3 regions of the Blautia sp. HCN-1074 genome follow, and region 2 is predicted to be linked to each of the others. Evidence: a T-box and tRNA genes for the amino acid it is inferred to sense, from the RefSeq annotation. Region 2 holds a T-box; the other regions hold tRNA genes.

Region 1 (11,227 bases), on a different contig from region 2:
TCAGGAAGCACAGAAATATGGAAAAGCAAACAAGATTGCTTCTTCCGAAGATAAGACATTCTCTTACATTCCTGACTGCAGTGACCTGCCGATCAGCCCGGATGCGGACTATGTATACATTTGTGAAAACAACACAATTTACGGAACAAAATTCAAAGAACTCCCGAACACAAAAGGAAAAACTCTGGTAGCAGATGTTTCTTCCTGCTTCTTATCTGAGCCGGTTGATGTATCCAAATATGGAATCATCTACGGCGGTGTTCAGAAGAACATCGGACCTGCGGGTATGGTAATCTCCATTATCCGCGAAGACCTGATTACAGACGATGTTCTGGAAGGCACCCCAACTATGCTGAAATTTAAAACACAGGCTGATGCAGGTTCTCTTTACAACACACCGAACTGCTACTGCATCTATGTATGCGGTAAAGTCTTCAAATGGCTGAAGAAAATGGGTGGTCTGGAAGAAATGAAGAGACGCAACGAAGAGAAAGCAAAGATCCTCTATGATTATCTGGATCAGAGCAAACTCTTCAAAGGAACAGTCGTAGCAAAAGACCGTTCTCTTATGAACGTACCATTCGTAACAGGTGACAAGGATATGGATGCCAAATTTGTAAAAGAAGCAAAAGAGGCAGGACTTGTAAACTTAAAAGGACATCGTACAGTCGGCGGTATGCGTGCAAGTATCTACAACGCTATGCCAAAAGAAGGTGTAGAAGCACTGGTTGCTTTCATGAAGAAGTTTGAGGAGGAGAATGCATAATGTTTCAGTATCATTGCCTGAATCCCATCGCAGAAAAAGGTCTGGGATTATTTGATGAAGACTATAAGAAAACAGAAGAACTGGAAGGAACCGATGCCATCCTTGTAAGAAGTGCTAAGATGCATGATATGGAACTTCCGGAGAGCGTAAAAGTAATCGCACGTGCAGGTGCAGGTGTCAATAACATTCCTGTCAAAGACTGCGCAGAGAAAGGTATCGTAGTATTTAACACACCGGGTGCCAATGCAAACGGCGTTAAGGAACTTGTTCTCGCAGGTATGCTCCTTGCATCCCGTGATATCGTCGGCGGTATCGAATGGGTTGCCAAAGAGAAAGACAAAGAGGACATTGACAAACTTGCCGAGAAACAGAAGAAGCAGTTCGCAGGCTGCGAGATCATGGGTAAGAAACTTGGTATCATCGGCCTTGGTGCAATCGGAGCAATGGTAGCAAACGCTGCATCTGCTCTTGGAATGGAAGTATACGGATATGACCCGTACATCTCTATTGATGCTGCATGGAATCTTTCCCGCACTATCAAACATATCAAGAGCCTGGATGAGATTTATTCCCAGTGCGATTATATCACCATCCATGTACCTCTTCTTGACAGCACAAGACAGATGATCAACAAAGAAGCATTAGACAAGATGAAAGACGGCGTAGTACTTCTGAACTTTGCCCGCGATCTTCTGGTTGATGAGGATGCTCTGATCGAAGCATTAGACAGCGGAAAAGTGAAGAAATATGTGACAGACTTTGCAAACCATACCGTAGCAGGTCATGCCGGAATTCTGGTAACTCCACATCTTGGAGCATCCACAGAGGAATCCGAAGAAAATTGTGCGGTAATGGCAGTGAAAGAAGTAAGAGATTTCCTTGAGAACGGAAACATCAAGAACTCTGTAAACTTCCCGAACTGTGATATGGGAACCTGCGTAGCAGTAGGACGTATCGCAATCTGCCACAAAAATATCCCGAACATGATCAGTCAGTTCACCAAGATTCTCGGTGCAGAAGGCCTGAACATCGCAGATATGACAAATAAGAGTAAAGGCGAATACGCTTATACTCTGATCGATCTGGAAAGCACAGCATCCAAAGAAGCACTGGATGAACTGAAAGCAATCGAAGGCGTATCAAGAGTACGTGTGGTAAAATAAATAGTAAGTTAGAAGCTAACGGTTCAGTATTTTTATAATGATCGTTGAATTATAATAAGGATGTATATATTTCAAATATCTCCTGGCCAATTGAGATTTTCAATTGCCGGGAGATATTTTTGCTTTTATTTTTAGGATAAAAAAGAAGCCCGGTCTGGCGGTGCCAGAGGGCTTCTTCAAAGTTTTGGATGATCAAGCGGATATTCGCAATCAGCATCCTCTTGATTTCATAAAGTCAAGAACTTCTTCTTTGGTGGACATAACGCGAAGAGCACCCTTGCGTGTAGTAATAAGAGAAGCTGCCGCATTAGCGAATGTGAGCAGTTCTTTTAAGTTCTCTTCTGTCAGATTGTCCAGACCATGTTCCAGAACATAGTTTAAGGAACTTGCGCAGAAGGTATCGCCTGCACCTGTTGTCTCGATAGTCTTTTCCTGAAGGAAAGGAGCAGCTTCCACTTTCATATCTTTGTAGTAAGCGCGGCTTCCGTCTTTTCCAAGTGTGATAAGGATAAGCGGAATGTTGTATTTCTCTTTCAGAAGTGCGGCACCTTTGTCGTAGTCTGTAGTTCCGAAGAGGAATTCAACTTCGTTATCTGAGATTTTCAGAATATCGCATTTGCCAAGGCCGTATTCGATCTCTGCCTTTGCGTCATCCAGAGATTTCCATAATGGCGGACGAAGGTTCGGGTCGAAGCTGACAATACATCCGGCTTCCTTTGCAACGTCGATGGCATAGCGGGTTGCCTCGCGTACTCCCTCGTGAGTGGAAGAAAGAGTTCCGAAGTGGAAGATTCTGGAATCTCTGATCAGGTCTTCCTGGATTTCATCTTTGGTGAGCATCATATCTGCACCCGGGTTACGGTAGAAGGAGAAATCTCTGTCTCCGTCAGGATAAGTATGTACAAAGGCAAGTGTTGTGTGTACCTCGTTGTCGATCACAAGGTTGCGGGTGTCGATCCCTACTTCCTCTACGGCATTCTTAAGCTGGGTTCCGAACATGTCGTTTCCGACTTTGCCGATGAATGCAGTTTTTTTGCCAAGCTTCTCAAGCATTGCAAGCACATTGCATGGAGCACCGCCCGGATTGGCTTCCAGCATAGGATTTCCCTGTGCGCTGATGCCGTTTTCAGTAAAGTCAATCAATAATTCGCCTAATGCGGTTACGTCAAAGGCTTTGTTTCCCATTTTGTATCCTCCTTGTTGTGATGGAAAGAAGCATAGTATCCGGAACAAGATTCCTTCCATGGTTAATAACATAAATTTAGCGCAGGAAAGGGAATTTGTCAAACAATTTTCTTTATTTTTTTGTGCAAAGATGCTAAAATAAACATAACTTGATTTGTTATTGTTTACAGGTGACGTTTAATGTACCGTAAATACGCTGCCGGTAAGAGTAACCGATCATCATATTTCTGACAATCGGGGAGGTAACGCAGCTATGGACGAAAAAGTATACGGCTATATGGACTGGCCGAGAATTGAAGCTATTGTGTATGGAGAGGAAACTGCTCCCAGAGATGTGATGGGACCAAGGATCACACAGGACGGAGTTCTTATTCAGGGATTTTTTCCTGATGCAGAAGAAGTCAGTGTGATCAGCGGAAAGAAAACCTATGCCTGCGAGAAAGAGGACGAGGCCGGATATTTTGCAGTATTGCTTCCTGTACGCAAGGTGCCGGAATACAGATTCCTTATAAAAATGGGAGAGACAGAGACAGAATGTTATGATCCCTATGCTTTTCCATGCCAGATCACAGAGGAAGAGGAGAAGGCTTTCTGCGCAGGTGTTTATTATGAGGCATATAAGAAGCTGGGTGCGCATCCTATGGAGATTAAAGGAGTGAAAGGTACTCTTTTTGCTGTCTGGGCTCCGAACGCAGTGAGTGTAAATATTGCAGGTGATTTTAATGGATGGATCGGACGTGCAACCATTATGCATCGTATGCCTATGTCCGGTATCTTTGAGCTGTTTGTTCCGGGCGTAGAAGCAGGAACACATTATAAATATGAAATTAAAGTTAAGGGTGGCGAAGTTCTGTTAAAGGCTGATCCTTATGGGAACAGTGCAGAGTATGATTCTGAGGGAGCATCTGTGGTAGCAGATGTAAGTGCTTTTCAGTGGAATGACGGAGACTGGATGAAAGAGCGTCACAGATTTGATGACAGGAAACAGCCAGTTTCTATATACGAAACATCTCTGGAGGAATGGAAATCTGCTGAGGAACTGGTGGAATTTCTGGCAGAGAAAGATTTTACCCATGTGGAACTCCATCCTGTGATGGAATACCTGGATGATATTACAGGTGGTTATTCTACATATGCATATTATGCACCTACTTCCAGATTTGGAAGCGTGGCGGATTTTCAGAAGCTGGTAGATGAGCTGCATCAGGCGGGGATCGGTGTGATCCTGGACTGGACACCTGCACAGTTTCCACGTTATGCCTCCGGTCTGGAGAAATTTGACGGAACACCTCTTTATGAGAGACAGAATCCGGCAGAGGCGATTCATCCGTTCTGGGGAACACTGCTCTATAATTACGGAAGCCCGATGGTTAAGGATTTTCTGATTTCCAATGCCTGCTTCTGGGCTGAGGTTTACCATGCTGACGGTCTGCGTATGGATGATGTGGATGCCATGCTGTATCTGGATTATGGCAGAAATCCGGGAGAGTGGACACCTAATATTTACGGAACCAATGAAAACCTGGATGCTCTGGAATTTCTGAAGCATCTGAATTCTGTGATAAAGGAGAGAAATCCCGGATTGCTTTTAGTTGCTCAGGAGAACGGACTCTGGCCGGAGCTGACAGACAGTGTGGGAAATGACCATCTGGGATTTGACTATAAATGGAGTGGTGGATGGACAAAAGATCTGCTTGAATATCTGAGCAAGGATCCTATTGAGAGAAAGAATTACCATGATCAGCTGACCATGTCCATGCTCTATGCATACTGTGAACATTATATTCTAACACTTGGCAGCAGGGATGTTGGTACATTGAAGGATTTCGCAGATAGGCTGCCGGGAAGTGAAGAACAGAAGAATGCGCAGATCAGAGAGGCTTATGCTTATATGATGCTTCATCCGGGATGCAAGATGATGGCACCGGACAAAGATATGCCGAAAGAACTGGAATTATGTGTCAAAGACCTCAATAATATGTATCTTGCTCATCCTGCACTTTATCAGCTGGATGATGAATATGATGGATTTGAATGGGTTCAGCTGATGAAGTATGAGGAGAATGTGATCGCATTCATGAGAAAGACAGAGAAACCGGAAGAAACTATTCTGGCTGTTTGCAATTTCGCGGCAATTCCATATGAAAACTACAATGTGGGAGTTCCTTTTGCCGGCAAATATAAAGAAATCTTTAACAGTGATGATAAAAAGTACGGTGGTAATGGTGTAGTAAATACGAGAGTGAAAGCAGCGAAGAAGGCTGAGTGTGATGAGAGAGAGTATTCCATCACAGTAAAGCTTCCGGCACTTGGTGTGGCAGTCTTTACCTGCACTCCGGAAGAAACAGAGAAAAAGCCCGCTGCCGAGCATGGCCAGATCAAGAAATCCATTACCAAGACAAGAACTGTACGCAAGGCTGCCGGGAAAACAAAAGCAGCTGTAAAAACTGCAGTGAAACCGGTGACGAAAAAGGTGACAAAAGAAGCACCCCAAATAGTGAATAAAACGGAGGAGAAAATACCGGTCAAAAAGGACTTGACAGAGAAGAAATAATATTATAAACTAAATGCTGTGGCTGTCAGAATTATCAATTTCTGACAGATTACAGCATAAGCTGAAATAGCTCAGTCGGTAGAGCACTTCACTCGTAATGAAGGGGTCGTGAGTTCGAGTCTCATTTTCAGCTTGAAAGATATTGGGCAATTGTAATTTTATAGAAAATCCGCTATACTGAAAAGCAGAGTATAGTGGATTTTTTATGTTTTTATGGAGGTTCGTATGGTGAGTACCTTAAAATTGCCGGTAGGAATTGAAATGATTGTAAAGAGAAATTTACGTTACTGTCCACACGCCACTATCCCGCGAGGTGTTTTGGCATGAATATGCAAAAATCCCGAGACATACAAGCCAAAATTCCATTGCCGCAGGCAATCTGGAATGAATTTTGGCTAAGTTACTGTGAACGGAGTGAACAGTAACAAATTTACTTGACAATCTCGGGCCTATCCTTTAATATAACTTTTGGATTATACCAAATAAATAATGACCGGGAATCTATCAAGAAGAATGGTTGATTTCCGGTTTTCTTATGTGGACATCATGGTCAGGAGTGCCCGCAGACTGGATGGAACAGGACGGACCGGATATATCTATAATTGGAAAAATGGACATATACAGATGCGAAACCATGCAGAGACTGGCACTGTAACAGGCGTCAGCATTGGCATAAGCCGATGTAGGGGCGAGAGCTTTTACGCGTGGTTTTGTATCTTTTTTAGTTGGTAACTTTTTTACATGAAAGGAGCTGAGTATAGTTGGCAGAGATTTCACTTGAACTGAAAGAGATAAAGAAAAGTTTTACAGAAGGCGAAGCAGTTCTGGATAATATCAGTCTTGAGATCAGTAAAGGAGAGTTTATTACTTTGTTGGGATCTTCGGGATGCGGCAAGACGACAACGCTGCGAATCATTGCCGGTCTGGAACAGCCCGATGCAGGAAGTGTCTGGCTGGACGGCAGGGAAGTGACAGGTCTGGAGCCGAACCAGAGGGATGTGAATACGGTATTTCAGAATTATGCGCTCTTTCCGCATATGAATGTTGCGGAGAATATTGGCTATGGTCTGAAGCTGAAAAAAGTTCCTAAGAGTGAGATCAGGAAAAAAGTTTCTCAGATGCTGGAACTGGTTCAGCTTGAAGGATATGAAAAAAGAAAGCCTTCCGAACTCTCGGGCGGTCAGAAACAGAGAGTTGCCATTGCGAGAGCACTGGTGAATAATCCCAAAGTATTGCTTCTGGATGAACCGCTGGGAGCACTGGATCTGCAGCTTCGCCGTGCGATGCAGATAGAACTGAAGCATCTGCAGAAGAAACTGGGAATTACATTTATCTATATCACTCATGATCAGGAAGAAGCTATCAATATGTCTGACAGGATCGCGGTGATGAGGGACGGACGTATAGAGCAGATCGGAACACCGGATGAGATCTATAATCATCCAAAGACCAGTTATGTGGCAACATTTGTAGGAAATGCGAATATCCTGCATGGAGTTGCAGAGAGTATTCAGGGACAGAATGCAATCGTAAAAATTGGAAATGACAAGGTAATTGTAAAGCTTGAAGCAAGTCAGCAGGATACAAAGGATACAGGGGCAAAACAGCACCTTACAGCAGGAGAGAACGTAACTCTGGCTGTGAGAAGTGAAAATGTATTGTTACAGGAAGCTGCCGCAATCGGTGATACCGGTACAGATAACGGAGACATTGTTGATATAAGTATGGCAGGTGGGATTTCGGATATACATGATACGAATAGTATATCGGGCTTACAGGCGACTGTTACAGAGAAGAACTTTGCAGGAGGTCAGCTTCGTGTAACCCTGAAGCTGAGCGATGGTACACAATTGATTGCCAGCAGATACGGAATCGACGCATCCGTAGCAGAAGGCCAGACAGTAAGATGCAGTTTCCTGCCGGCAGATGCAGTACTGGTAGACAGGGAGGATATTCATGAAGAAGCGTAGAAGCCGTTCTGACAGTTCTGCATGGATGGCACTTCCACTGTACATTTTTACCATTGTGTTTGTGGTATGCCCTCTTATCTATATGGTGGCGCTTAGTTTTGCTACGCCGTCCAGAGGATTTGGGGTGACCTGGAAATTTACGCTGGACAATTACAGAAATATTCTGGAACCTGTATACCTGAATACATTTGTGGAATCACTGAAGCTGGCATTTACCAGTACGATAGTGATCGCTTTGATCGGCTATCCGTTCGGGTATTTCATGGCGAGGCTGCCGGAGCACAGAAAGAAAAAGGCACAGCTTCTGTTGTCCACACCGTTCTGGGTAAATTCCCTGATTCGTCTGTATGGCTGGATCATTATTCTGCAGAAAAAAGGACTTTTGAATTTTGTATTGATAAAACTCGGGATCATTGAGAAACCGCTGTCCATCCTGTACAGCTATCCGGCAATTGTGATCGGTATGATTTATGTGCTACTCCCGTTTATGATTATGTCTGTATACTCCAGCGCAGAGAAGCTGGACTGGTCTTATGTGGAGGCTGCCAGAGATCTTGGTGCATCCAGAATACAGGCATTTTTTACCATAACACTGAAGCTTACACTGCCCGGGTTGCTTTCGGGTGTGATCCTGACTTTCGTGCCATCCATGGGACTGTTCTTTATTGCAGATATCCTGGGCGGAAATAAAGTGGTACTTGTCGGAAGCCTGATCCAGGATCAGATGACAAGAGGAAGTAACTGGCCATTTGCAGCAGCACTTGCTGTGGTGATGATGGTACTTACAACTGTACTGATCATGATCTACAGGAAAGTGACAAATGCCAGAGAACTGGAGGGAATCGGATGAAAAAGAATTCAAGATTTGCCGGATTTTATATGGGGCTGATTTTCTTCCTGATGTATCTCCCTATTGCAGTAGTGATCGTTTTCTCATTTAATGAATCCAAACTGCCGGTGAAATTTACAGGCTTTTCCCTGAAATGGTATCAGGAACTGATCCATGACAGAGCAATGCTGGAAGCACTGGTAAACAGTCTGATCCTTGGGGTATTAAGCTGTCTGGTTAGTGCAGTGATCGGTACTCTGGGCGCAGTTGGCCTGTCAAGGATTCACTGGAAGTCAAAAGGTGCACTGGAATACATTTCCATATTGCCGTTAATGATACCGGAGATCATCCTTGGTATGGTGCTGATGGCATTCTTTTATATGTTGAACCTGCCTTTTGGCATGCTGACATTGTTAATAGGTCATACGATATTCTGTGTGCCTTATATTCTGATGGAAGTGAAGGCAAGACTGGCGGGAATGGACCCTGCGTTGGAAGAGGCGGCAAGGGATCTGGGTGCAGGACCGTTCAGGGCTTTCCGGGATATTACGCTGCCCTTAATTATGCCGGCTGTAATTTCAGGTTCGCTGCTTGCGTTTGCCATGTCCATGGATGATGTGGTAATAAGTATCTTTGTAAACGGACCGCGTCTGTCTACGTTGCCGATCAAGGTGTACACACAGCTGAAAACAGGAGTGACGCCGGAAATCAATGCGTTATGTACCATATTGCTGGCAGCTACACTGGTTATTTTTATTGTTTATTCACTGATAACAAAGAAGAAAAAGTAATTGTTATAGCTTTTAGGAACATTCTGAACAGCCGGCAGATGCTTTTGGAACAGCCGGATTATAAAAAACAGAGAAAAAACAGAATACATTCAGAGGAAGGAAAAGATGATGAACAAACTGATTGAGTTAAAAAATCTGACCAAGAATTTTGATGATCAGCAGGTTTTGCGCGGCATCAATCTGGATATTTATGAAAAGGAATTCCTGACACTTTTGGGACCCAGCGGATGTGGAAAGACAACCACCCTTCGAATCATTGCAGGCTTTGAAGAACCAAGTGACGGAGAAGTACTGTTTAACGGAATTGAGATCTCCAAGCTTCCCCCGTACAAGAGAGAGGTTAATACTGTGTTTCAGAAGTATGCTCTTTTTCCTCATTTAAATGTGGCAGAGAACATCGGTTTCGGGCTGAACCTGAAGAAGGTCGATAAAACTGTCATCGCCCAGAAGGTGGAGCGTATGCTGAAGATGGTTGGTCTGGAAGGCTTTGGGAAAAGAGATGTAACTCTGCTCTCCGGTGGCCAGCAGCAGCGAGTGGCCATTGCCAGAGCTCTGGTAAATGAGCCGAAGGTCCTGCTTTTAGATGAGCCCCTGGGTGCACTGGATGCAAAGATCCGTAAACAGATGCAGGTAGAATTAAAGAAGATTCAGCAGGAAGTAGGCATCACTTTCATCTATGTTACCCATGACCAGGAAGAAGCCCTGTCCATGTCAGATACGGTTGTTGTTATGAATAACGGTGAGATTCAGCAGATCGGTTCTCCTACAGATATCTACAATGAGCCGGAAAACCGTTTTGTTGCAGGCTTTATCGGTGAATCCAATATTATCGAGGGAACCATGATCCGCGATTATCTAGTTGCTTTTGACGGATTTGAGTTTGAATGTGTGGATAGGGGATTTGAGGATAATGAAGAGATCGAAGTTGTGTTAAGACCTGAGGATCTGGATATCGTAGATCCCGGTCAGGCAAAGATCAGGGGAATTGTGCGCAATATTACATTCAAGGGCGTGCATTATGAAATCCTGATCGAAACAGAGCTTCGTACTTATATGGTTCATACCACAGATTATGCGGAAGTCGGAAGGGAAGTGGGACTGAAATTCGGGCCTGAAGACATCCATGTTATGTGTAAGATGGGAAGCTACTGATGAAACAGTACAGAAATCTTATCAAACCATATCTTGTGTGGGCATTTGTGGTCATTGTCATCCCGCTGATACTGATCGCATTATATGCATTTACAGAAGATGGAAACGAAGTGCTGACGTTCTCCTTTACTCTGGAGAATTTCCGCAAATTCCTGGAAGCTACTTATATGAGCGTTATTTTCAAGTCTTTTAAGCTTGGAATCCTGACGACGGTCATCTGTCTGGGACTTGGCTATCCTCTGGCATATATTATTTCCAAATGTCCGGAGAAATCCCAGAGTCTTCTGATCCTGCTGGTAACTATTCCGGAATGGATCAATATGCTTCTGCGTACTTATGCATGGATGAACCTGCTGTCAGACAATGGTATCATTAACCATTTGCTTGGATTACTGGGGATTTCTCCGGTGACAATGATGTATACGGACTTTTCCGTAGTGGTTGGCCTGGTCTGTAACTTTATGCCGTTTATGATCATCCCGATCCATACATCCCTGAGCAAAATGGACAAATCCTTTATCGAGGCTGCCTATGACCTGGGAGCAAATAAATTCCAGACCTTCACAAAGGTTATCTGGAAATTGTCCATCCCCGGCGTGCTCAATGGAATCATGATGGTATTCCTGCTGTCTATTTCCACATTCGTTATTCCGAAACTTCTCGGAGGCGGACAGTACATGCTGATCGGTAACCTGATCGAGTCTCAGTTTATCTCTGTTGGCGACTGGAACTTCGGAAGTGCGATTTCTCTGATTCTGGCTGTGCTCATTCTGATCTTTATGAGCCTGATGAAGAAGATGGATAAAGATGAATAAGG
Region 2 (11,227 bases):
ATATGGTGTAAGATAGCGAGTTCTTAATTTCGCCTTTCCATTTAAATCAACAACTTTACCATCAATCACAGCAGCACCATCATCATATTCCGCCCTTGTTATTTTTTTATTCTCATATTCCGCATACTCTTCATAATAATATCCATATCTATCTGTCCATTCTTCTACAAGGGCATCGTCTTTTGTATATAAACCTGTTTCTTCTTCTGGATAAGTTTCTACATAGACAAATTTCTTATAATATTCTGCTGCCGCATATACAACAATCCTTTTTACTTTTATCTCATCACCATCCATTAAAAATTTATCATCTGTCACTCTTTCAAATCTGCTAATATCACAATTTTCACTACCTCTAATCCACCATATAGGTCCTCCTAGTTTTTTCCCATTAAGTGGTTTTTTCAAGAGAATCTGTAACCTATCAACGCATTCTTTAGCATTTGTAAATTCTTTTATTCCTCGTACCCCTGGAAAAGCCTTTCCAAATCTGTAATCAAAAAATGGAGTGGAAGAATCAAACAAATCTATATCATTACTTTCTTCCTCTTTGTCCTGAGAATCTTCTCCAAGATTTTTCTTAATAAGTTTTAAATCATACTCCTGATTAATTCTATCGCAATCCTTAATATTTGCAGCAATTATTTGTTGTACTAAAATAAATTCCTCATCCCCAAAATTCTTATTTCTTTTTATTTCCTTTTCACTTATACACATAAAACTATCGAAAAAATTACTTGCCACTTTAAATTGTTCCACTTTCTTTGGCTGAAACTCACCCTTCATTAATTTTTCCATCTGTTCTTCGCTTGCATCATACACAACACCAGCAAGTTTTTTTATTCTATCTGCTTCTCGTAAAAATCTATACAAACCAACCAATTGTCTTGTTCCTGCTCCGCCAACATGTGAATTTAAAACAAAATACTTGGGATATAATTCATAGCATAATTCATCTCTTTTTCTTATAATACATGCGTGTCTTCTTCCTTCTACATCTCCAATAACAACAATAAATTTATTGATGGCTTTCAAATCTTCTCTTCTCAATATATCCATTGGGTTATCATATAAAAATTTAATATTTGATGCAAATGGAAATTCACCCCTGCCATGTACCATCCACTCTTCATTTATGCCAAATATATCAACAAATTTCTTCTTAAATTCATCATCTGGCTCTTTTCCTTGATTTAAATAAACTTTTAATTCATCTACATTTTTTAACCCAATAAGAGAACTTACATATTCAACTGTATATTCTTTTTCAAAAAAACCTCTTGCATCATTTAAAAGCGAAAGTAGTACATTAAACCTTTCAGAAAACCATGAATCAACATTTTCTTTCAAATTATTGTCATTGTTAGGATAAATAAAATTATTTGTAATATTATTTCCATTTCCAGCCACATTACCATTTCCTTTTACAGAAATCGCATTACTATTATCATTCTGAATAATTTGATTTTTCTTACCTGTAATATTGTTTCCACCTAAAACATTGTTATTATCGTGCATTTTAGATTTTACTGTATATGTATCTGAATTCTCACCAGACTTTTTTCCTATTATGCATTTTCTAATAAAACCTAATGCCACTACACCAATTCCACTAAAAATCCATTCTTTTCCTTCCCAAATTGCATTAAAAATTTTATCTATATCCATTTACATCATTCCTCTCCTGAATTTTTATAAGGATTATTATACAATAATCCTTTACTTTTGGCCTTAGTTTTTATAATTCTTGCGTTTCGCACAAACTTACACCTTATAATTCTGTGGTGTTAGAATATTGTTTTCGGTTGCGATTGTATTTAAGTCTTTTTCTCCTTTGAGCAGTTCAATCACTAATTCTGATTTGAATTTGGCAGAGAAATTTCTTCTTGTTCGAGACATAATAACGCTCCTTCTTTCTGTAGTGTTTACAGTATATCAGATTCATTAAGAAATGTCTCTTAAAGTGCCTTAAATTACGATACCATTATATGGTCAGGGTGGAAGACAATATATGCACTTATCGTTATGGTGAGATTTTGCATGCCTCTGCGGTGTTGTTGGAACTATTCATGTCAAGTTTTCTGGGTCTTACCATATGAAGTACAACTAAAAAGGATAAAGCAGAGCTAAAAGAACTATAAAAGAATTATAAAATCGGAAATAGAGTGGAAAGAGAGGAGAAAAAAGCCAGAGAAAATTATCTGAAAATTATAGTGCGAGTTTATTGACAAAAGAGATAATACACATTGGAGTCAGACCTCATGACAGACTAATAAAAAGAATGAAACAGTTCTATAAGTTGTATAAAAGAAATATAAATTTCCTTGCCGAGATATGACATAGATGATAGATTTCCGTGGTCTGACCCTATGAAGTACAACTAAAAAGGATAAAGCAGAGCTAAAAGATCTATAAAAGAATTATAAAATCGGAAATAGAGTGGAAAGAGAAGAAAAAAGCCAGAGAAAATTTGGCAGGAAATAATAGTGTAAGTTTGTTGACAAAAGAGATAAGAGGACATATGCTCACTGAGAGTGGAGAGAATCCTGAATTATATGGCAGGAGAATGCGGGACTATCTTATAGATAAAATATATGAATAAGGAATACTAGAAAAAAGATTTGTACAGGGTGATTTGTTTTCTGATTTATGATATACTGGAGTCATGGGATAGTAACTATGTAAGCCATTTACCTTTCTGTGGTGAATAGCAGGATTCTGAAAAAAGATAGAATAAACAAGATTAAATTATATAGGACAAGTATTAATTTATCTGTTTTGTGGGAAATATAAATGAAAATTATAGGATATCATAATACAGAAAGTGATAATGTTGAGGATATTATCACTAATGGATTCAAATATAGAAAAAATGAGAAACATTGGCTTGGTCAAGGAATATATTTTTTTGATAATTTGGATATGGCTTTCAGGAATATTGATATGTTAGACCATGAAAAAGACATTAAAACGATAGTTGCTGAGATTAATGTTACAGATAGTGAATTTTTAAATTTGGATGAAGTTAAAAATTTGAATGAATTTCGTAAATTCTGCAGTCAGCTATATCAAAAAATGGAAAAAGAGGGGATTGAATTAGTTATAAAAGGAAAATCTAAAAATGTTGCCTTATTAACATATAGATGTTTTTTCTTGGATTTATTTAAAGAAGAAAAAGGGTATAAGGTTGTATCAAAGACATTTGCAAAAGATAACCCCCAATATGCAGAAAAAGTAATTGGATTTGAAAAATATTTTGGATTACCGTTTCTTGAGACATATATATGTGTGTCCGGAAATGAATATATCATAAATAAAGAAGTAATAGAAAGGGAGTGGCTAGTATGAGAAAACAGTTGTTTGAAGAATTAGCTAAATTTTACGGTATAGAAATTCAGTATGATTCACAGAAGGGTGGATTATATTATGCTGATTCAGATAATATAATAAAAAAAATTGATACAGTTTTTGAAGAGGAACTTTTTATTCCTTATGAGGAAACAATAAGTGTGGAGAAGTGCTTTTCTTTTGATAAATTTAGTATAGTAGCCGACAATTGTATCCCTGAAGCAGCATAAGGAGAGCGTAATTAATGAAAGGTATCGAAAATAAAAAAAGCAGTCTTCAACTTGAAAAGATAATAGTTGAAGATTTATCGTTTAAAAGAATTAACAATGAGAAAAGCAAAATAGATAATAATTCCGAAATTTCTTTTTCTAAACAATTGAATCAAATAGATGAAAGTTTGTATAAAGTTACAGTTGGTGTTCATATCAATTCTAATGATGTATGTAATATAAAAGTTACAATGGCCGGTTTCTTTAGGGTGGAAGTGGATTCAGCAATAGGGAAAAGTTTGCTGTTAACTAATACGGTTGCAATATTGTTTCCATATATTAGAAGTCAGTTAACACTGTTAACATCTCAACCAGGATTTGATTCTGTAATCTTACCTGTAATGAATATAAATGCCTTGTTTGCTGGTGAAGAATAGGGCGCAAAACAGAATGTCAAAACCGTCCAAATTTGGAGCAATATACTGTGACAAACCGTATATTTAAGGAGGCACACTCATGGCAAGACAAAATCAGGAAACAATCACAACGTTTGGAGAGGTTCTGCATTCTTTCTGTATATTCCATTTAAGTAGTGCATCTTTTCCGGAAATTCAGAGCACCTAAATCCGATATTATAGAGCGGATATTTCCGCTCTATAGTGCAATCGCCTATAATACCTTTGGTCAGACCTTATGAAGTACAACTAAAAAGAATAAATTAGCTCTAAAAGATCTATAAAAATGCAAGAGTCCCCATGAATGAAAAAACGCCATAAAAGAAAGGTGAAATTGGATTATCATAAAAATATGTTCTCCAAAAGGGTAAATTACTGATTGATAGATGAATTATTGAAAAATTATAAAATAATTTTATAAAAACAGCCAATAAAACTGGATAATCTACCCATTTTGTGGTACATTTAATAAGTAATACTTACGAACTTATTTATCTGGTTTTATTGGTTCTTTTTTTGAGTGCAGAGAAGGAGGGAACGGATAAGAGCGGATAACCATAAGGATATAATCTTAATCATAAGGAAGGTGAGCAATTGGAAAACTATACTAAGTACAAGCTGAAAAGCAGTGATGAACTTTCATCAGTGCTGAGCGGTAAGGACAATTTGTTCGTAATTGCCTGTAATAAGTGTTTCAAGGAATTTGAGACAGTTGACGAACCGGATTGCGATGAGTTCCTGAAATTTGCCGCAGCAGAGGGAAAAACTGTCACAGGTAGTGCGAAAGTTGATTTCTTATGTAACAAGATGCACACAGAGAGAAAATTACAGGATCTGATACCGGAAGGTACAGAGAATGTAGTAGTGATCTCCTGTGGTCTTGGTATTCAGACAGTTGCAGATCTGGCTGGTAAGCCGGTTGTTGCAGCAAGCAATACTCTGAATTACAGAGGACATCATGGCATGGCACTTACAAAGAAGAGCTGTGACGCATGTGCACAGTGCTATCTGAATATTACCGGAGGTGTCTGTCCTATCGTCGACTGTTCTAAGAGTCTTGTCAACGGACAGTGCGGCGGAGCTAAGAATGGCAAATGTGAAGTAGATCCGAATAAAGACTGTGCATGGGAGAAGATTTATCAGAGACTGGCAAAACAGGGCCGTCTCGAGGAATTCCTTAATCAGCCGGTACAGGTTCGTGATTTCTCTAAAGTTAATTTCAAAGTGATCAACGATTATGTGAAATCAATCAGAGACGATAGACTGAATGGATATTATGGTGGTGTTCATCCGTCAGAGCGCAAGGAATTAAGCGAGCATATCGCACTTAAGAGATTCCCTGAGCCGAAGACACTCGTAATCTCCATGTCACAGCATCTGGGCGCACCGGCGAACCCGATCGTTCAGGTAGGTGACACTGTCAAAGTCGGACAGAAGATTGGTGAAGCTGCCGGATTTATCAGTGCTCCGGTACATTCCAGCGTAAGCGGAACCGTAGTTGCTGTTGAGCCTCGTATGCATGGCACAAGAGGCAGTGAAGTGATGGCTGTTGTTATTGAATCGGATGGAAAAGATACTCTGCACGAATCCGTACAGCCACATGGTGATCTCGACAGCCTGACTCCGGATGAGATTATCGACATCATCCGTGAAGCAGGAATCGTTGGTATGGGTGGCGCAGGTTTCCCGACATGTGTCAAACTGAAACCGGCGAAACCGGTTGATACCATTCTCCTCAACGGATGTGAGTGTGAGCCGCTTCTTACAGCTGACCACAGAGTTCTCCTTGAGTTTGCAGATGACATCATCTTTGGTCTGAAAGCAATCCTTAAGACAACAGGTGCCGAGAAGGGTATCATCGTTATCGAGGATAACAAGCCGGATGCCATCGAATTAATGCAGGAAAAAGTTGCCAATATCGGAAATATGGAAGTATTTGTTGCAAGAACCAAATACCCGCAGGGCGCTGAGAAAACTCTCATCAAGCGCGTTATGGGCAGAAAGGTTCCAAGCGGCGGTCTCCCGGCAGATGTTGGTGTTGTAGTAGATAATATCAGTACCGTAAAAGCAATCTCCGATGCGATCCAGAAAGGTATGCCTCTGGTTGAGCGTGTTGCAACTGTAACAGGTGAGAAGATTAAGAACCCGGGCAACTTTATCATCAAGATCGGTACCAGCGTAAAAGAGCTGATCGATTACTGTGGTGGATTTACAGATGATGATGTACTTGTTAAGATGGGGGGACCTATGATGGGATTCCCTCTGAGTACTCTGGAAGTTCCTATGATGAAGGGCTCCAACGGTATTATCGCGATCGATACAGACGAGACGAAAGAGCAGCCATGTATCAAGTGTGGACGTTGTGTGGATGTATGTCCGATGGAACTTTCTCCACTGTATTTCGTGAAATATGCGAAGGAAGAGAACTGGCAGGCTATGAAAGACATGAGCGTTATGGATTGTGTTGAGTGCAGATGCTGTCAGTATATCTGTTCTTCCAAGATTCCGATCATTAACAGTATCAAAGCCGGAAAAAATGCAGTAAGGGGGATGAAGTAATATGTTAATAACCCAGTTAAAAGCAAAAGAAACTATCACATCACTGACAGCTGGAAAGAAAGTTTTCATCATTAACTGCCATGGATGTAAAGAAGTTCGTTTTCCGGAAAAAGAAGCTGTCGAACTTCAGAAGGAGCTCTCCGCTGAAGGAAATGTGACAGGAATTATGACAACGGATTATATCTGTAATCCGGAAAATATGCAGTTACGTCTTAAGAAACATATGGATAAGATCAAAGAGTCTGATCTTGTTTTAGTATTCTCCTGCGGTGTTGGTGTACAGACCATTTCAGAATATCTGGATGACAAGAAAGTATGCGCAGCCTGCGATACATATCCGGTACCTGGTTTCCAGGGCGTGACACCGTTAGAGTATAAATGTGATCAGTGTGGTGAGTGTTATCTGAACCTTACCGGCGGAATCTGCCCGATCACAGCATGTTCCAAGAGTCTTGTAAACGGCCAGTGCGGCGGTTCCAAGAATGGCAAATGCGAAGTGGACAGCGATATGGAATGTGGATGGGAGCGCATCTACAGACGTCTGAAAGAGATCGGACGCCTTGATCTGCTGAAATGCCCGACACAGATTCATAATTTCGCAACAGATGATGATGTGAAATAATATAGAAGCATAAGTTACGATACTGTTCACTTAGAATTGCAGCGCGGATTTATATACAGGGCATAAGGCCGGAATATTTGAGCATTGTATGAGTAGTGCAGATATGCTTTGTAGTTATGTTTTGTGGAATGTATATAAATGGAGTGGACAGTATTCAAGATTAATTATATTGATTGGAGTAATGTACAATGAAAATGAAAGAATTATTCGATCGTGGTGAATTTGTAGTTTCTGCAGAGGTGGGACCGCCAAAAGGAATCCATGTGGATGAGCTGGTAGAAGAAGCCAAAACTTATCTCAAAGATGTTCATGCAGTTAACGTAACAGATAACCAGTCTTCTGTTATGCGTCTTGGATCTCTTGCTATGTGTAAGGTTCTTAAGGATGCCGGTATGGATCCGATTTTCCAGCTTGCATGCCGTGACAGAAACCGTATCGCTCTGGAATCTGACCTTTTAAGTGCAGCAATGCTTGGTATTGAGAATATTCTCTGCCTGACAGGTGACCATACAAAGATGGGTGACCACCCACAGGCAAAACCGGTATTTGACCTTGATTCCGTATCCCTTCTTCACACAGTGAAGCTTCTGGAATCCGGTGTAGACCTTGGCGGAAATGAACTGGTTGGTGAGCCGCCTAAATTCTCCAAAGGTGCTGTTGTATCTCCATGCAGCGACTCCGTTGATGCGCAGCTTGCAAAGATGGAAAGAAAAGTTGCAGCAGGTGCAGATTACTTCCAGACACAGGCTGTATTTGAACCGGAGAAATTCATCAAATTCATGGAGAAAGCAAAACAGTTCGGAAAACCGGTACAGGTTGGTATCATCATTCCGAAATCCGCTGGAATGGCTAAATTCATGAACAACAACGTTGCCGGTATCCACGTTCCGGATGAGATGATCGAGGAACTCAAAGCCGACAAAGAAAAGACAAAAGCAGGTATCACAGGTGTTGAGATCGCCGCACGTATCATCAAAGAGTGCAAGCCATACTGTCAGGGTGTACATATCATGGCACTTGGCTGGGAATCTAAGATCCCGGATCTGCTGAAACTGGCTGAGATCTGATTTTTACGAGGAAATTAGCCGAATCTGTTATCTGGTATAGGACCAGATAGCGAAAGCGGATTACAAATATCCGCCAGACATTGAGATTATAAGGTAATTGAACTGAGATATATCATAAAAAGTACATGAGGAGCTGCCCTGTTCACATATGAAAATGTATGTGGACGGGCAGCTTTTTGTATTATATCTTTATTGTTCACTTTGTTTGCAGCAAGACGCTTTGTAATGTAAAAATATGAATCTCTTTGTGCAAAACCTAAGGAGTATTGTATATCACGGAATCGTGAGAACAGTAATTTTTAGTGTAATTTTTAGCATTTTCATGATTGACAAATTTATTCTTCAAGTTTATAATAGGCGGCAGAAAAGATAAGAAAGACCAACACGCTGAAGAGAAGAGTACGCTGAGAAACGTTACAGAGAGAAATGCATTTTGGTGCAAGCATTTTATCGCGAACCAGCCGAAGACCACCTCTGAGTGACTTTAATACAGTCCGGTGATTCCGTTACCATCAAATGAAGTGGTTCTGATAAGACAGAACAATCGGGGTGGAACCGCGAGTATATGATATCTCGTCCCCTACAGTATTTAACCGTACTGTAGGGGACTTTTTTTATTTCTTTCTTTTGCCCCTTTGCAGTACAAAAGCACCGGCAGAAATTTTTTAAGAAATTCTGCTATATATTTCGGATTGGCATGCTGTACTATAAGTCAGTGTGCATCTGAAAAATATAAAAACAAATTATAAAAAGGAGATAATGACCATGATCGTAACATTAAAAGACGGCTCAAAAAAAGAATACGCCGAAGCTAAATCAGTAATCGACATCGCTTACGACATCAGCGAGGGACTTGCACGTGCAGCCTGTGCAGGAGAAGTAAACGGAGAAGTTGTTGACTTAAGAACAGTTCTTGACAGTGACTGCGAATTAAACATCCTCACAGCCAAAGATGAGAAGGGACTTGCAGTTCTTCGTCATACAGCATCTCACGTACTTGCTCAGGCAGTACAGACCTTATATCCGGATGCAAAGGTTGCTATCGGACCTTCTATCGATACAGGATTCTACTATGATTTCGACTGTCCTCCATTTTCCCGTGATGACCTGGATGCAATCGAAAAAGAAATGAAGAAGATCATCAAAAAAGGCGCAAAAATCGAGCGTTTCACAAAATCAAGAGAAGACGCCATTGCATACTTCAAAGAGAAAAACGAGCCATATAAAGTAGAACTCGTGGAAGACCTTCCGGATGGAGCAGAAATCTCCTTCTATTCTCAGGGAGACTGGACAGATCTCTGTGCAGGACCTCACCTTATGAGCGTAAAAGGCGTAAAAGCATTCAAGCTTCTCTCTTCTTCCAGCGCTTACTGGAGAGGCAGCGAAAAGAACGCAATGCTGACACGTATCTACGGAACAGCTTATGCTTCCAAAGATGAACTGAAAGAGCATCTTGAGCAGATGGAAGAAGCAAAGAGACGTGACCACAACAAACTTGGCCGTGAGATGAAAATCTTTACAACTGTAGATGTAATCGGACAGGGACTTCCGCTTATCATGCCAAACGGTGTCATCATCATGCAGGAACTTCAGCGTTGGATTGAAGACGAAGAGACAAAACGTGGCTATGTAAGAACTAAAACTCCATTAATGGCTAAGAGTGATCTTTACAAGATTTCCGGTCACTGGGATCATTACAAAGACGGTATGTTCGTCCTCGGAGATGAAGAAACAGATAAAGAAGTATTTGCACTTCGTCCAATGACATGCCCATTCCAGTACTATGTATACAAAGCTGAACAGCACAGCTACCGTGACCTGCCACTTCGTTACGGTGAAACATCTACTCTGTTCCGTAACGAGGATTCCGGCGAAATGCATGGTCTGACACGTGTACGTCAGTTTACGATTTCTGAAGGACATCTGATTGTAAGACCAGACCAGATGGTGAAAGAGTTCAAAGACTGTATTGCACTTGCTCAGTACTGTCTGCAGGTTCTCGGCGTAGAAGAAGATGTAACTTACCATCTTTCCAAATGGGATCCGAATAACAGAGAAAAATATATTGGTGAACCGGAAGTATGGGAAGAGACAGAGGGCCATATCCGCCAGATGCTTGAAGAGCTGAATATTCCATTTACAGAGGATGTCGGAGAAGCTGCATTCTACGGACCTAAGGTTGATATCAACGCCAAGAACGTATACGGAAAAGAAGACACAATGATCACAATCCAGTGGGATGCTCTTCTTGCTGAACAGTTCGATATGTACTATATCGACGAAAACGGCGAAAAACAGCGTCCATACATCATCCATCGTACATCCATGGGATGTTATGAGAGAACACTGGCATGGCTGATTGAGAAATATGCAGGTATGTTCCCGACATGGCTTTGCCCGGAACAGGTTCGTGTCGTTCCGATTTCCGAGAAATTTCACGACTATGCTGCCAAAGTTGAAGCACAGTTAAAAGAAAACGGAATCCGCTGCTCCGTTGACCAGCGTTCCGAAAAGATGGGCTACAAGATCCGTGAAGCACGTCTTGCAAGAGTTCCATATATGCTCATCGTTGGTGCTAAAGAGGAAGAAGAAGGCAAAGTTTCTGTAAGAAGCCGTTACCTTGGCGATGAAGGAACGAAAGAACTTGACGACTTCCTTGCAGCAATCAAAGAAGAAATCAAGAATAAGACTATCCGTAAGATTGAAGTTCAGGAAGAGAATAAATAATTTGTAACTACAAGCATTGTATTGTTACGAAGAGGAAAGCAGGGACTAAAAACAGCCCCTGCTCTTTCTTATTATTGTTAATTTCAAGTATCGGGGCATACTCATTAGATGGTGTAAAATGCCAGCGTAAACGTGACTTTATTGAGCGTGAATATGCTTAAAAGACAAGATATTCGGTACGGCTTTACATCAAATATAATTGACAAATAGTTTGAGGATGCTTACAATAGCAGATAAGCG
Region 3 (11,227 bases), on a different contig from region 2:
CACAACTTGAAAATCTGCTGTCAGGATATCAGGGAACATGGAGCGTATATGTCAAAGATCTCAACGAGGATAAAGAGTTTCTGATTAACGATACGCCGTTATATTCTGCAAGCCTTATCAAGCCATTTGTCATGGCAAAGACTTACCAGGATATGGAACAGGTAAGAACGGATGAAGCGAAGAAATTAAATACAACGGATATGAAAACCGTAGATGTGAAATTAAATGATCTGTTGTGGAATATGATCACTGTCAGCGACAACGAATCCTGTAATGAACTGGTGAAACTTCAGACAGATGCACTCGATTTCAAAAAAGGTGCAGAGGACATCAATAAATATCTGGAAAAAGAGGGATATACAGAAACAAGTGTACAGCATACACTCCACCCGGCAACCTCCGCGCAGGAAAGTCTTGGCGGCAGAAATATGACTTCTGTAAAAGACTGCGGAGCTCTGCTTGAGAGCATTTTCAAGGGAGAGTGCGTCAGCAAAGAAGCATCAGAGGAAATGCTTAATCTTCTGTCGAATCAGGAAAATACCTGGAAAATCCCGGAAGGACTTCCTGACGGAATAAAATCAGCAAATAAAACCGGAGAGACAGATCAGGACCAGCATGATATTGCAATCATTTACGGAGAAAAGACAACATACATATTGTGTATCATGTCCGAAAACTGCCCGGAAGGTACAGCAGTAACAAATATCCGGAATATTTCAAAGATTGTTTACAATTACCTGAATCTGTAAGGGCATTGTGTGCGGCGAATGATTGATTTTTACTGGAAAATCATGTATAATACCATGGAACTATGTCATGTACGATGAAACTTAACAGCAGTGGCGGGCAGAGAGGAATCGGTATCCCCCACTGACACGTGACAAGCCACAGTCATCTATGTGATTGTATGTCATATTCTGTGAAATTACCGACTGTGGATTGAAACAAACAATTGTATAAAGTCAGGAGGAAGAATTTAAATGCGAGTTGATGCGGACGATTTTGCCCGACCTTGCAGCTGCGGCAGGGAACACCAGATTGCAGTGAAAGAGATTTTGATAGAAGCCGGAGCAGTAGAGAAGCTTGAAGAAGAGATGTCAGAGGGGATGCTGAAAGAATATATATCTCCGTTGGTTATCTGCGACACCAATACCTATGCGGCAACAGAAGAAATCATGGAGGATATCTATGACAGATGCCAGGTATTAGTTCTGGACGCAGAGGGGCTTTTGGCTGACCGGAAAGCGATAAGAATTGTGGAGAACAACATGGAGGAAGATATTGACCTGATCCTCGCAGTAGGGGCAGGAACGATTCACGACATCAGCCGCTATGTTGCACACAAATACAAAGTACCTTTCATTTCAGTGCCTACCGCAGCAAGTGGAGATGGATTTGTAACAACAGTGGCTGCCATGAACCTGGACGGCGTGAAGAAAACAGTACCGTCAATTGCGCCTATCTGTGTATATGCAGATACAGATATTTTTTCAAAAGCTCCCCGGCGTCTTACAGATGCGGGAATTTCAGATCTGATGGGAAAATATATCTGTCTTGCAGACTGGAAAATCGCAAATTTGGTTACCGGAGAATATTTTTGCCGGGAAACTGTAAGACTGGAAGAAAAAGCCTTAAAGACGGTCAGATCTTCCATACAGGATATTGCAGAGGGTGAGGAAGATGAATGTGAACAGCTGATGTATGCATTGATCCTTTCCGGGCTTGCGATGCAGATGATCGGGAATTCAAGACCGGCATCCTGTGCAGAGCACCAGGTGACACATCTGTGGGATATGGAAGTGATCAATGGCCCGCTGGATGCACTTCATGGGGAGAAAGTCTCTGTAGCAACACTTCTTGTACTGGAGGAGTACAAGCGCATTGCCACAGCTATCACACAGGGACGATGTCACGCAAAACCGTATGAGAATGAAGACGAGAAACTTCTGGAGGAAACCTTTGGAAGTAAAGGATTTCTGGAAGAGATAAAGAAAGAAAATGAACCGGAACTTCTGAAATCCATTTCACCGGAGCATCTGGAGAATTGCCTGGGTGGAATCGCGGAGATCATAGATGAGCTTCCGAGCGAACAGGATATGTTCCACATGCTGGAGAAGGCTGGATGTGCAAAGACGGTTTATGATATCGGACTTGATGAAGCAGCTGTTTTACCAAGTCTCAGACTTGCACCTTATACAAGAAGACGATTAAGCTTATTAAGACTCAGCAAAATGCTGGAAATCAAAGGAGAATGATTATGCGCATTGGAATGGGATATGATGTACACAGACTAACCGAAAACAGAGATTTGATCCTTGGAGGAGTAAAGATTGACTGGGAGAAAGGTCTTCTGGGACATTCAGATGCCGATGTGCTGATCCATGCGGTGATGGATGCACTTTTAGGAGCAGCTGCGCTGGGAGACATCGGAAAACATTTTCCGGATACAGATCCTGCATATAAAGGAATTTCCAGTATTCTGCTGCTGGAACACGTAACGAAGCTATTGAAAGAACATCATTATGAGATTGGAAATATAGATGCAACGATCATTGCGCAGAAACCGAAAATGGCACCTCATATTCCACAGATGAGGGCAAATATGGCGAAAGCAATGGGAATTGATGAGTCTCAGCTGAATATTAAGGCTACTACAGAAGAGAAACTGGGATTTACAGGAAGAGAAGAAGGAATTGCATCTCAGGCAATATGTCTTCTTAATGAAGTAAAGTAATTGGTAATTCATATAATAAGATTTTATAAAAAATCGTTACTGTACACACGCCACTATTCCGCGAAGCGTGTTACGGAACAGTAACAAAAACTCTATAGAATGATAAAACATAGGGAAAACTGGAGGAATAGAGAATGAAACTTTTTAATACACTGACACGCAGAAAAGAAGAATTTGTACCTCTTGAAGAGGGAAAGGTTCGCATGTATGTCTGCGGTCCGACTGTTTACAATCTGATCCATATCGGAAATGCCCGTCCAATGATCATCTTCGATACTGTACGCCGTTACATGGAGTACAAGGGATATGAAGTAAACTTTGTTTCTAACTTTACAGACGTAGATGATAAGATCATCAAGAAAGCAATCGAGGAAGGCGTAAGTGCTCAGGAGATTTCTGAACGTTATATTTCAGAGTGCAGGAAAGATATGGATGGCATGAATGTAAAACCTGCTACTACAAATCCACAGGCAACGCAGGAAATCGGTGGAATGATCAGCATGATCCAGACTCTGGTTGATAAAGGATATGCATATCCGGCAGCAGACGGTACTGTTTATTTCAGAGTTAAGAAATTCAAAGAATACGGAAAACTTTCTCACAAAAATCTGGATGATCTGCAGTCTGGTTTCCGCTCTCTGCAGGTATCAGGAGAAGACCAGAAAGAAGATCCGCTGGATTTCGTTCTCTGGAAACCGAAAAAAGAGGGAGAGCCATCCTGGCCATCCCCATGGTGTGATGGACGTCCTGGCTGGCATATTGAATGCTCTGTTATGGCAAAGAAATATCTCGGAGATGAGATTGATATTCATGCAGGCGGTGAGGACCTGATCTTCCCACATCATGAAAATGAAATTGCACAGAGTGAATGCTGCAACGATAAGATTTTTGCAAAATACTGGATGCACAATGCATTCTTAAACATTGATAACAGAAAAATGTCCAAGTCTCTTGGAAACTTCCGTACTGTACGTGAGATCAGCGAGCAGTATGATCTTCAGGTACTTCGTTTCTTCATGCTGAATGCACATTACAGAAGCCCGCTGAACTTCAGCGCAGATCTGATGGAAGCTGCAAAGAATGCGTTAGAGCGTATCACAGATGCAGCTGCAAACTTAAAAGACAGAAAAGCAGCAGCACAGACAGAGGCTGCGACAGATGCAGAGAAAGAACTCCTTGCACAGTCTCAGGAGTTTGTTAAGAAATTCGAAGAAGCAATGGATGATGACTTCAACACTGCGGACGCACTGGCTGCAATCTTTGAACTGGTTAAATTTGCCAATACAAATGTATCCGAAGAAAGCTCCTCAGAATTCGCCGGAGTACTGCTTGATACAATGGTAAAATTATGCGATGTACTTGGTCTGAAAGCAGAGAAGAAAGAAGAAATTCTTGATAAAGAAATCGAAGACCTGATTGCAGAACGCCAGGAAGCAAGAAAAGCAAAGAACTTTGCGAGAGCAGATGAGATCAGAGATGAGCTTCTGGCTAAGGGAATTATCCTTAAAGATACCCGTGAGGGAGTAAAATGGAAACGAGCTTAAACGGTATGGCAGAAATAAATGAGTTTGATAAGCATGATATTGCTGGTTTAAAAGGATTGCTTCATCAGGTATTTCATCTGAAAGATAATGATATGAGGTCTTACTCACCCTTGACTTTAGCTTATATCGGAGACGGTGTTTACGAACTGGTGATCCGCACGATTCTTGTGAAAAAAGGAAACTGTCCGGTAAATCAGCTGCACAGAAAGGCAAGCAGTCTGGTTAAAGCAGGCACACAGTCTTCTATGATGGAAGTGATCGAACCAATGCTTACGCAAGAGGAGCACAGCGTTTATAAAAGAGGCAGAAATGCGCACTCCCCGACAATGGCAAAGCACGCAACAATGGCAGATTATCGCAGAGCAACCGGGTTTGAAGCTCTGATGGGATATTTATATTTAAAAGATGATTTTGGCAGGATCATAGAATTGGTCCGTGCTGGAATCGGAGAGGATCAGATATGAGTGAACAGATAGAAGGACGCAATGCAGTCCTGGAAGCTTTTCGTTCCGGTAAATGTGTAGATAAGCTGTTTATCCTGGATGGATGCCAGGATGGACCAGTCCGCACTATTGCCAGAGAGGCGAGAAAAAAAGATACGATTATCAATTATGTGGCAAAAGAGCGTCTGGATCAGTTAAGTGAGACAGGTGCACATCAAGGCGTAATCGCCCAGGTAGCTGCTTATGAATATGCAAGCGTAGAAGATATCCTTGCAAAAGCAAAGGAAAAAGGGGAAGATCCATTTATCTTTATTCTGGATAATATTGAAGATCCTCATAATCTCGGTGCAATCATCCGTACTGCAAACCTGGCAGGAGCACATGGCGTGATCATTCCGAAGAGACGTGCAGTAGGACTGACCTCTACAGTTGCCAAGACTTCAGCAGGTGCATTAAACTATACACCTGTTGCAAAAGTGACAAATCTGGGACATACCATTGATGAGCTGAAAGAGCAGGGTGTGTGGTTTGTATGCGCAGATATGGGTGGAGAAACTATGTATAACCTGAATCTTACAGGTCCGATCGGAGTTGTGATCGGTAACGAAGGTGAGGGAGTAAGCAGACTGATTCGCGAGAAATGTGATTTTGTAGCATCTATTCCGATGAAGGGGGATATTGATTCCTTGAATGCATCAGTAGCAGCAGGCGTACTCGGCTATGAGATCGTACGTCAGAGAATGCAGAAGAAATAAGTGCCATATTTACATTAGTTATTAGAGGGTTATGTGGTTAATCTGTTTTGGTGTAAATAGCGTATTGGTTGTGCAGCAGAATAGAATTGTTTCAGTTAATAGCAAGATTTATGGAAAACGGAAGGTTTAAATTGATGAAACAGTATGACGGAATCAAGGATGAAGAATTAATCTTTCGCTTTAAAAACGGAGAGTCAGAGATTCTCGACTATCTTATGGAAAAATACAAGAACATGGTCCGCAAGAAAGCAAGGACCATGTTCCTGATAGGCGGGGAGAATGATGATCTGATACAGGAAGGTATGATCGGACTGTTTAAGGCAGTCCGCGACTACCAGCCGGACAAAGATGCCACATTTCAGACTTTTGCGAGCATATGCGTGGACAGACAGATTTACAATGCAATCCAGAGTTCTAACAGGCAGAAACATCAGCCGCTTAACTCATATGTCTCTCTCAGTGAGCAGGGCGGAGAGAACGAAGAACATCTTGGTGATACCTGGGTAGAAAATCCGGAATCGATCATCATCGACCAGGAAAACGTTGAGAATCTGGAACAAGAGATCACTACCACATTAAGCCCAATGGAGAATCAGGTACTGGAATACTATCTGGCAGGAAACGGCTACGGAGAGATTGCCGAACTTATGGGAAAAACACCAAAATCTATAGACAACGCACTCCGCAGAATCCGCACCAAAATAAAAGAACAACTGGAACAGCTCCGTAAATAAAAAATACAGAATTTTAACCGAAGGTAATTTTTATAAAAATAAAAAAGTTAAAAAATAGGGATTGACAATACGGTTAAGTTCTGGTAACATATCCAAATGTGAGCGGTAAATCCGACACGATGCTGATGTGGCTCAGAGGTAGAGCACTTCCTTGGTAAGGAAGGGGTCACGGGTTCAATTCCCGTCATCAGCTTTTTTTAATGCTTGAAAATAAAGGATTTCTTGAACCTCGGTACCTCAAAAGTAATCAAAACCTGACTTTTGCAGGTAAATTAACAAAAAACACCCGTCAAACCCAATAATTACAGGGCCTTGCCCTAACAATAAGAAGAAAGCCCAAGAAGCTGCAACTTCAAGGGCTTTCATTCTTTTTGTTATAAACACTTTAATACCTTTTGCCTACTGGCATTATAGCATATGCAGATCATGAAATCAATATGCAGATGAGTCTGAAAAAATAAAAAAGAGTAAAATAGTTACTGTTCACACACCACCACTATCCCGCGAGGTGTTTTGGCATAAATATGCCAAAATCCCGAGACATACAAGCCAAAATTCCATTGCCGCAGGCAATCTGGAATGAATTTTGGCTACGTTACTGAGAACGGAGTGAACAGTAACGTAAACTATCACTATCCCGTTGGTTTATTCCTTATTTCCCAAAATGGCTCAGTTGATAGGTTTATTCTCTTTAATAATCTGCACCCGTGACTATTGCTATTTATCTGCCTCACAAGTGTCGAAGACCCGTGTTCCTCTGGAAACAGAGATTGATTTCTGAGAGAATTACCATCAAGTATAAGAAGAATCGGAGCAAAAGCATTCTACCAGTGTACATCCATTAAGATGCTGAAGATTATTACAACCGTTATCATCAAGCTTATTTTTATCACAGATTACAGAAATATCCGGTTCTACGTAGGTATTACTTGCTTCGTCAAGATGTACTGCGAATGGTGCAGGAATCACTTCACAAGATCCCTTGTGTTGTTTTATATAATTACGGATAGAAGCGGAGAGTTCCATAACAATTTTCTGGTGTTTATAGGTTGGCGGTGCCATGTAATAGATATGCCCGTCAATAAGCTCGGCTCTTTCTCCGTCTGGCAGAGCATAGATATCTTCAATGGTATAAGATTCTTCTTTAGATAAAGCCATACGATCACGCTCCTTTTGGGCTATATTATAATGGATTCAGATAGAATATTCAACGATAACAATCGGACAGCAGCCCCATTGACAATGTTAATATTCCCCAATATCAAATAGCTCATCAAAAGTTATCTTCAAATTTGGAAACATAACCAGTTGCAAATCTTCTTTATTCTGCGCGGTAACTGTTTTATAAAGATACGGATAACCAGTACCATCTTCTTTAAAGTCAAAAAGATAAATTTCTACAGATTTTTTTCTCCAGTCAACAATCCAGTACTCAGAAACACCGACTTTACAGTAAATATCCATTTTTTCGTGGCGGTCATATTCTTCAGTGGCATTGGATAAAACCTCCATTACAAAGCGAGGAATGCCGGTAAAAGAAATGTTTTTACGATCTCTCAGGTTGCAGATGATTGATACATCAGGAATGATTACTTTGTCGTCATTTTCACGCCATTCGTACTGAACACCGTCACCAAAAACACGACAAAGACTATCTTTAATCTGGCTTCCAATTTTAATAACGAAGTTGTTAATTACCATAGAATGTTCGAGGTAAGTTTTGCTTAAATCTTCGATTGGCAATGCGTTACTCATGTTGCTGCACCTCCTGAATATATTGGTATAATCGTATATATTGAGATAATTATAAGTGTTAACACAGATTTCGTCAAGAAAACCGGAAACTTAAAATGGCAAAACAGATGTCAGTATCAGCCTCAATAGTGCATAAAATAAGGCTTGCCACCATTGTGGAAACAGTTGACAGATGGAATTTCCAATGATAATATAAATTCATTCGTTTGTGCTTAATAGAAGGAAAATCAATATAGTTAATAAAATGTACTTATATTATAACTGAAAATAACGGATATACTGGTTTTGTGGGTACGGGCAGATAATGCAGTGACATGAAACATGTATAAAATACGAAAACAGGAGGGAAAAAGATGGAGAACGAAACAGTTTCCAAGAATTTTATTGAGAATATTATTGATAAAGATTTAGCAGAGGGTGTTTATGACACCGTGCATACACGTTTCCCACCGGAACCGAATGGATATCTTCATATCGGTCATGCGAAATCTATTCTTTTAAACTATGGCCTTGCTCAGGAGTATAACGGCAAATTCAACATGCGTTTTGATGATACAAACCCTACAAAAGAGAAAAGCGAATTTGTAGAATCTATTAAAGCTGATATCAAATGGCTGGGTGCTGACTGGGAAGACAGACTTTTCTTTGCATCTGACTATTTTGACCAGATGTATGAAGCTGCTGTAAAGCTGATCCAGAAAGGAAAAGCATACGTATGTGACCTGACAGCAGATCAGATCCGTGAATACCGCGGAACACTTACAGAGCCAGGTAAAGAGAGCCCATACAGAAACAGAACTGTTGAAGAGAATCTTCAGCTTTTCGAGGAGATGAAAGAGGGTAAATATGCAGACGGAGAGAAAGTACTCCGCGCTAAGATTGATATGGCATCTCCGAACATGAATATGCGAGACCCGGTTATTTATCGTGTTGCTCATATGACACACCACAGAACAGGCGATAAATGGTGCATCTATCCGATGTATGACTTCGCTCATCCGATCGAAGATGCAATCGAGGGAATCACACATTCCATCTGTACACTGGAATTCGAGGACCACAGACCGCTGTATGACTGGGTTGTAAGAGAACTGGAATATCCGCAGCCTCCGAAACAGATTGAATTTGCAAAACTTTACCTGACAAATGTTGTCACAGGTAAACGTTATATCAAGAAACTTGTAGAAGAAGGAATTGTAGACGGATGGGATGATCCGCGTCTGGTTTCCATCGCAGCACTGCGCCGTCGTGGCTTCACACCGGAATCTATCAAGATGTTTGTTGAACTTTGTGGTGTATCCAAGGCAAACAGCTCTGTTGATTACGCAATGCTTGAGTACTGTATCCGCGAGGACCTGAAACTGAAACGTCCGCGTCTGATGGCAATCATTGATCCGATCAAACTTGTGATCGATAACTATCCGGAAGGTGAAATTGAGTATCTGGAAGCTCCGAATAATATGGAGAACGAAGAACTTGGAACACGTAAGATGCCATTTGGCAGAGAACTTTATATTGAGAGAGAGGATTTCATGGTAGATCCGCCTAAGAAATATAAGAGAATGTTCCCTGGCACAGAGGTTCGTCTTATGAATGCATATTTTGTAACATGTACAGGATACGAAGCAGACGAAGATGGTACAGTACGCGTAGTACATTGTACTTATGATCCGGAAACAAAGGGTGGAAACGCACCGGATGGCAGAAAGGTAAAAGGAACAATTCACTGGGTAGAAGCAAGCCAGGCTGGCAAAGCAGAAGTTCGTCTCTATGAGAATATCGTAGATGAGGAAAAAGGTGTGTACAACAAGGAAGACGGTTCACTGAACGTAAATCCGAATTCTCTGACTAAAGTTACTGCTTATGTAGAGCCTGCACTGATGGAAGCAAAAGGCTATGACAGCTTCCAGTTTGTAAGAACAGGATTCTTCTGCGCAGATATCCATGACTCTAAGGAGGGAGCACCGGTATTTAACCGTATCGTATCTCTTAAGAGCTCATTTAAACTGCCGAAAGCATAATGCAATAAAAAATAAAGAAACAGCCAGGCGATTATTCGTCTGGCTGTTTGCAACATATAGTATAATTACGCTGTACTAGTGTGCCGACAAGTTGATTCATTCCTCAGATTCAGCTGCTGCCTCAATAGCTTCTTCGAAGTCTTTTGGATCGTCGGCATCTTCTTCCTCAGCATCTTTGATTTCAACTTCTGTGGCTGCTTCAGGAGCTTCTTCTGAATTTTCTGAATCAGATTCAGCTGCTACTTCGTCAGCTTTGTCTTCAGCACTGTCATTCTCTGCCTGCTCACCTGTATGTTCCCAGGACTGGAAATCTTCTGCAGTTTCAGCTTCTTCGTCAGCTTTTTCCTCAGTTTTCTCTTCTTCGTCTGTCAGATCAAAATCATCAAAGTCATCTTCAAAATCAAAATCCTCTTTGCAGGATCCTTTCTTTGCGATAATAGCGGCAACGACACCGGCAGCAGCTGCGGTAAGAGCGCCGACTGCAACAAATCCCCAGTATTTATTAATTTTAGCCATGATAATCATAAACTCCTTTCTGATATTCTCCTATTTCTGCGAATATGAAACAGATTAGTGATTGGTTATTCATATTTTAATACGTTTTGCATAAAAAGAAAAGCAAAACTTTTTCTGAAAGCAGTTGCATAGCAAAAAGATACAAGGTATACTATGACACGAAAGAAGAGGGGCGCTGATAAAAACACTTTACAGAATAACGGCGTTCGAACAGTAACAGAAGAGGTTTATATATGAGAAGAATTATCTTAGCATCTGCTTCACCCAGACGAAGAGAACTGCTGGAGAGAGCAGGCGTGAAATTTGAAGTGATACCCGCATCAGGAGACGAGAATCGGACTTCTGATGACCCGAAAGAGGCAGTTGCGCAGCTGGCAAGAGATAAGGCGGTTTCTGTTAAAGCGACAGTAGAGGATGCCGAAGAGGGAACTGTAATTATCGGTTCTGATACAGTGGTAGTGTTTCAGAATATGATTCTTGGAAAACCACACGATCAGGAAGACGCAGCAGATACTCTGAAGAAACTGCAGGGGAACACCCATCAGGTATACACTGGCGTTTCTGTATTGGAGAAAAAGAATGGGCAATGGCAGGAACATGCCTTTTATGAGAGTACAGATGTGACATTTTATCCGGTTTCAGATGAAGAAATCAGAGAATATGTTGCGACAGGAGAGCCTATGGATAAAGCGGGAAGTTACGGGATTCAGGGGTTTTTCGGAATA

Evidence for each region. A T-box is a leader RNA that pairs with one kind of tRNA and senses whether it is charged. The one in region 2 lies ahead of thrS (threonine--tRNA ligase), so its partner is inferred to be a tRNA-Thr.
Region 1: it encodes a tRNA-Thr, which carries the amino acid that the T-box ahead of thrS (threonine--tRNA ligase) is inferred to sense. The anticodon was not compared.
Region 3: it encodes a tRNA-Thr, which carries the amino acid that the T-box ahead of thrS (threonine--tRNA ligase) is inferred to sense. The anticodon was not compared.

What each region holds. Positions count from the first base shown of each region.
Region 1 is NZ_JBBKBP010000002.1:41,955-53,181, forward strand. It holds gene serC (3-phosphoserine/phosphohydroxythreonine transaminase) at 1-766, shown strand, start outside; gene WKT11_RS02395 (phosphoglycerate dehydrogenase) at 766-1,929, shown strand; gene WKT11_RS02400 (hypothetical protein) at 1,979-2,146, opposite strand; gene WKT11_RS02405 (carbohydrate kinase family protein) at 2,140-3,114, opposite strand; gene glgB (1,4-alpha-glucan branching protein GlgB) at 3,368-5,668, shown strand; tRNA gene WKT11_RS02415 (tRNA-Thr) at 5,729-5,801, shown strand; gene WKT11_RS02420 (ABC transporter ATP-binding protein) at 6,430-7,638, shown strand; gene WKT11_RS02425 (ABC transporter permease) at 7,625-8,488, shown strand; gene WKT11_RS02430 (ABC transporter permease) at 8,485-9,258, shown strand; gene potA (spermidine/putrescine ABC transporter ATP-binding protein) at 9,364-10,410, shown strand; gene WKT11_RS02440 (ABC transporter permease) at 10,410-11,225, shown strand.
Region 2 is NZ_JBBKBP010000003.1:196,686-207,912, reverse strand. It holds gene WKT11_RS04810 (hypothetical protein) at 1-1,668, opposite strand, end outside; gene WKT11_RS04805 (hypothetical protein) at 1,765-1,899, opposite strand; gene WKT11_RS04800 (hypothetical protein) at 2,794-3,348, shown strand; gene WKT11_RS04795 (hypothetical protein) at 3,345-3,578, shown strand; gene WKT11_RS04790 (protein-export chaperone SecB) at 3,593-3,994, shown strand; gene rsxC (electron transport complex subunit RsxC) at 4,607-6,571, shown strand; gene WKT11_RS04780 (methylenetetrahydrofolate reductase C-terminal domain-containing protein) at 6,573-7,193, shown strand; gene WKT11_RS04775 (methylenetetrahydrofolate reductase) at 7,382-8,260, shown strand; T-box leader at 8,639-8,844, shown strand; gene thrS (threonine--tRNA ligase) at 9,026-10,987, shown strand.
Region 3 is NZ_JBBKBP010000022.1:30,350-41,576, reverse strand. It holds gene WKT11_RS15745 (serine hydrolase) at 1-749, shown strand, start outside; gene WKT11_RS15740 (sn-glycerol-1-phosphate dehydrogenase) at 981-2,255, shown strand; gene ispF (2-C-methyl-D-erythritol 2,4-cyclodiphosphate synthase) at 2,258-2,734, shown strand; gene cysS (cysteine--tRNA ligase) at 2,869-4,278, shown strand; gene WKT11_RS15725 (Mini-ribonuclease 3) at 4,263-4,742, shown strand; gene rlmB (23S rRNA (guanosine(2251)-2'-O)-methyltransferase RlmB) at 4,739-5,476, shown strand; gene sigH (RNA polymerase sporulation sigma factor SigH) at 5,611-6,210, shown strand; tRNA gene WKT11_RS15710 (tRNA-Thr) at 6,332-6,403, shown strand; partial or broken gene WKT11_RS15705 (Uma2 family endonuclease) at 7,069-7,368, opposite strand; gene WKT11_RS15700 (Uma2 family endonuclease) at 7,456-7,965, opposite strand; gene WKT11_RS15695 (glutamine--tRNA ligase/YqeY domain fusion protein) at 8,319-9,986, shown strand; gene WKT11_RS15690 (hypothetical protein) at 10,083-10,502, opposite strand; gene WKT11_RS15685 (Maf family protein) at 10,736-11,227, shown strand, end outside.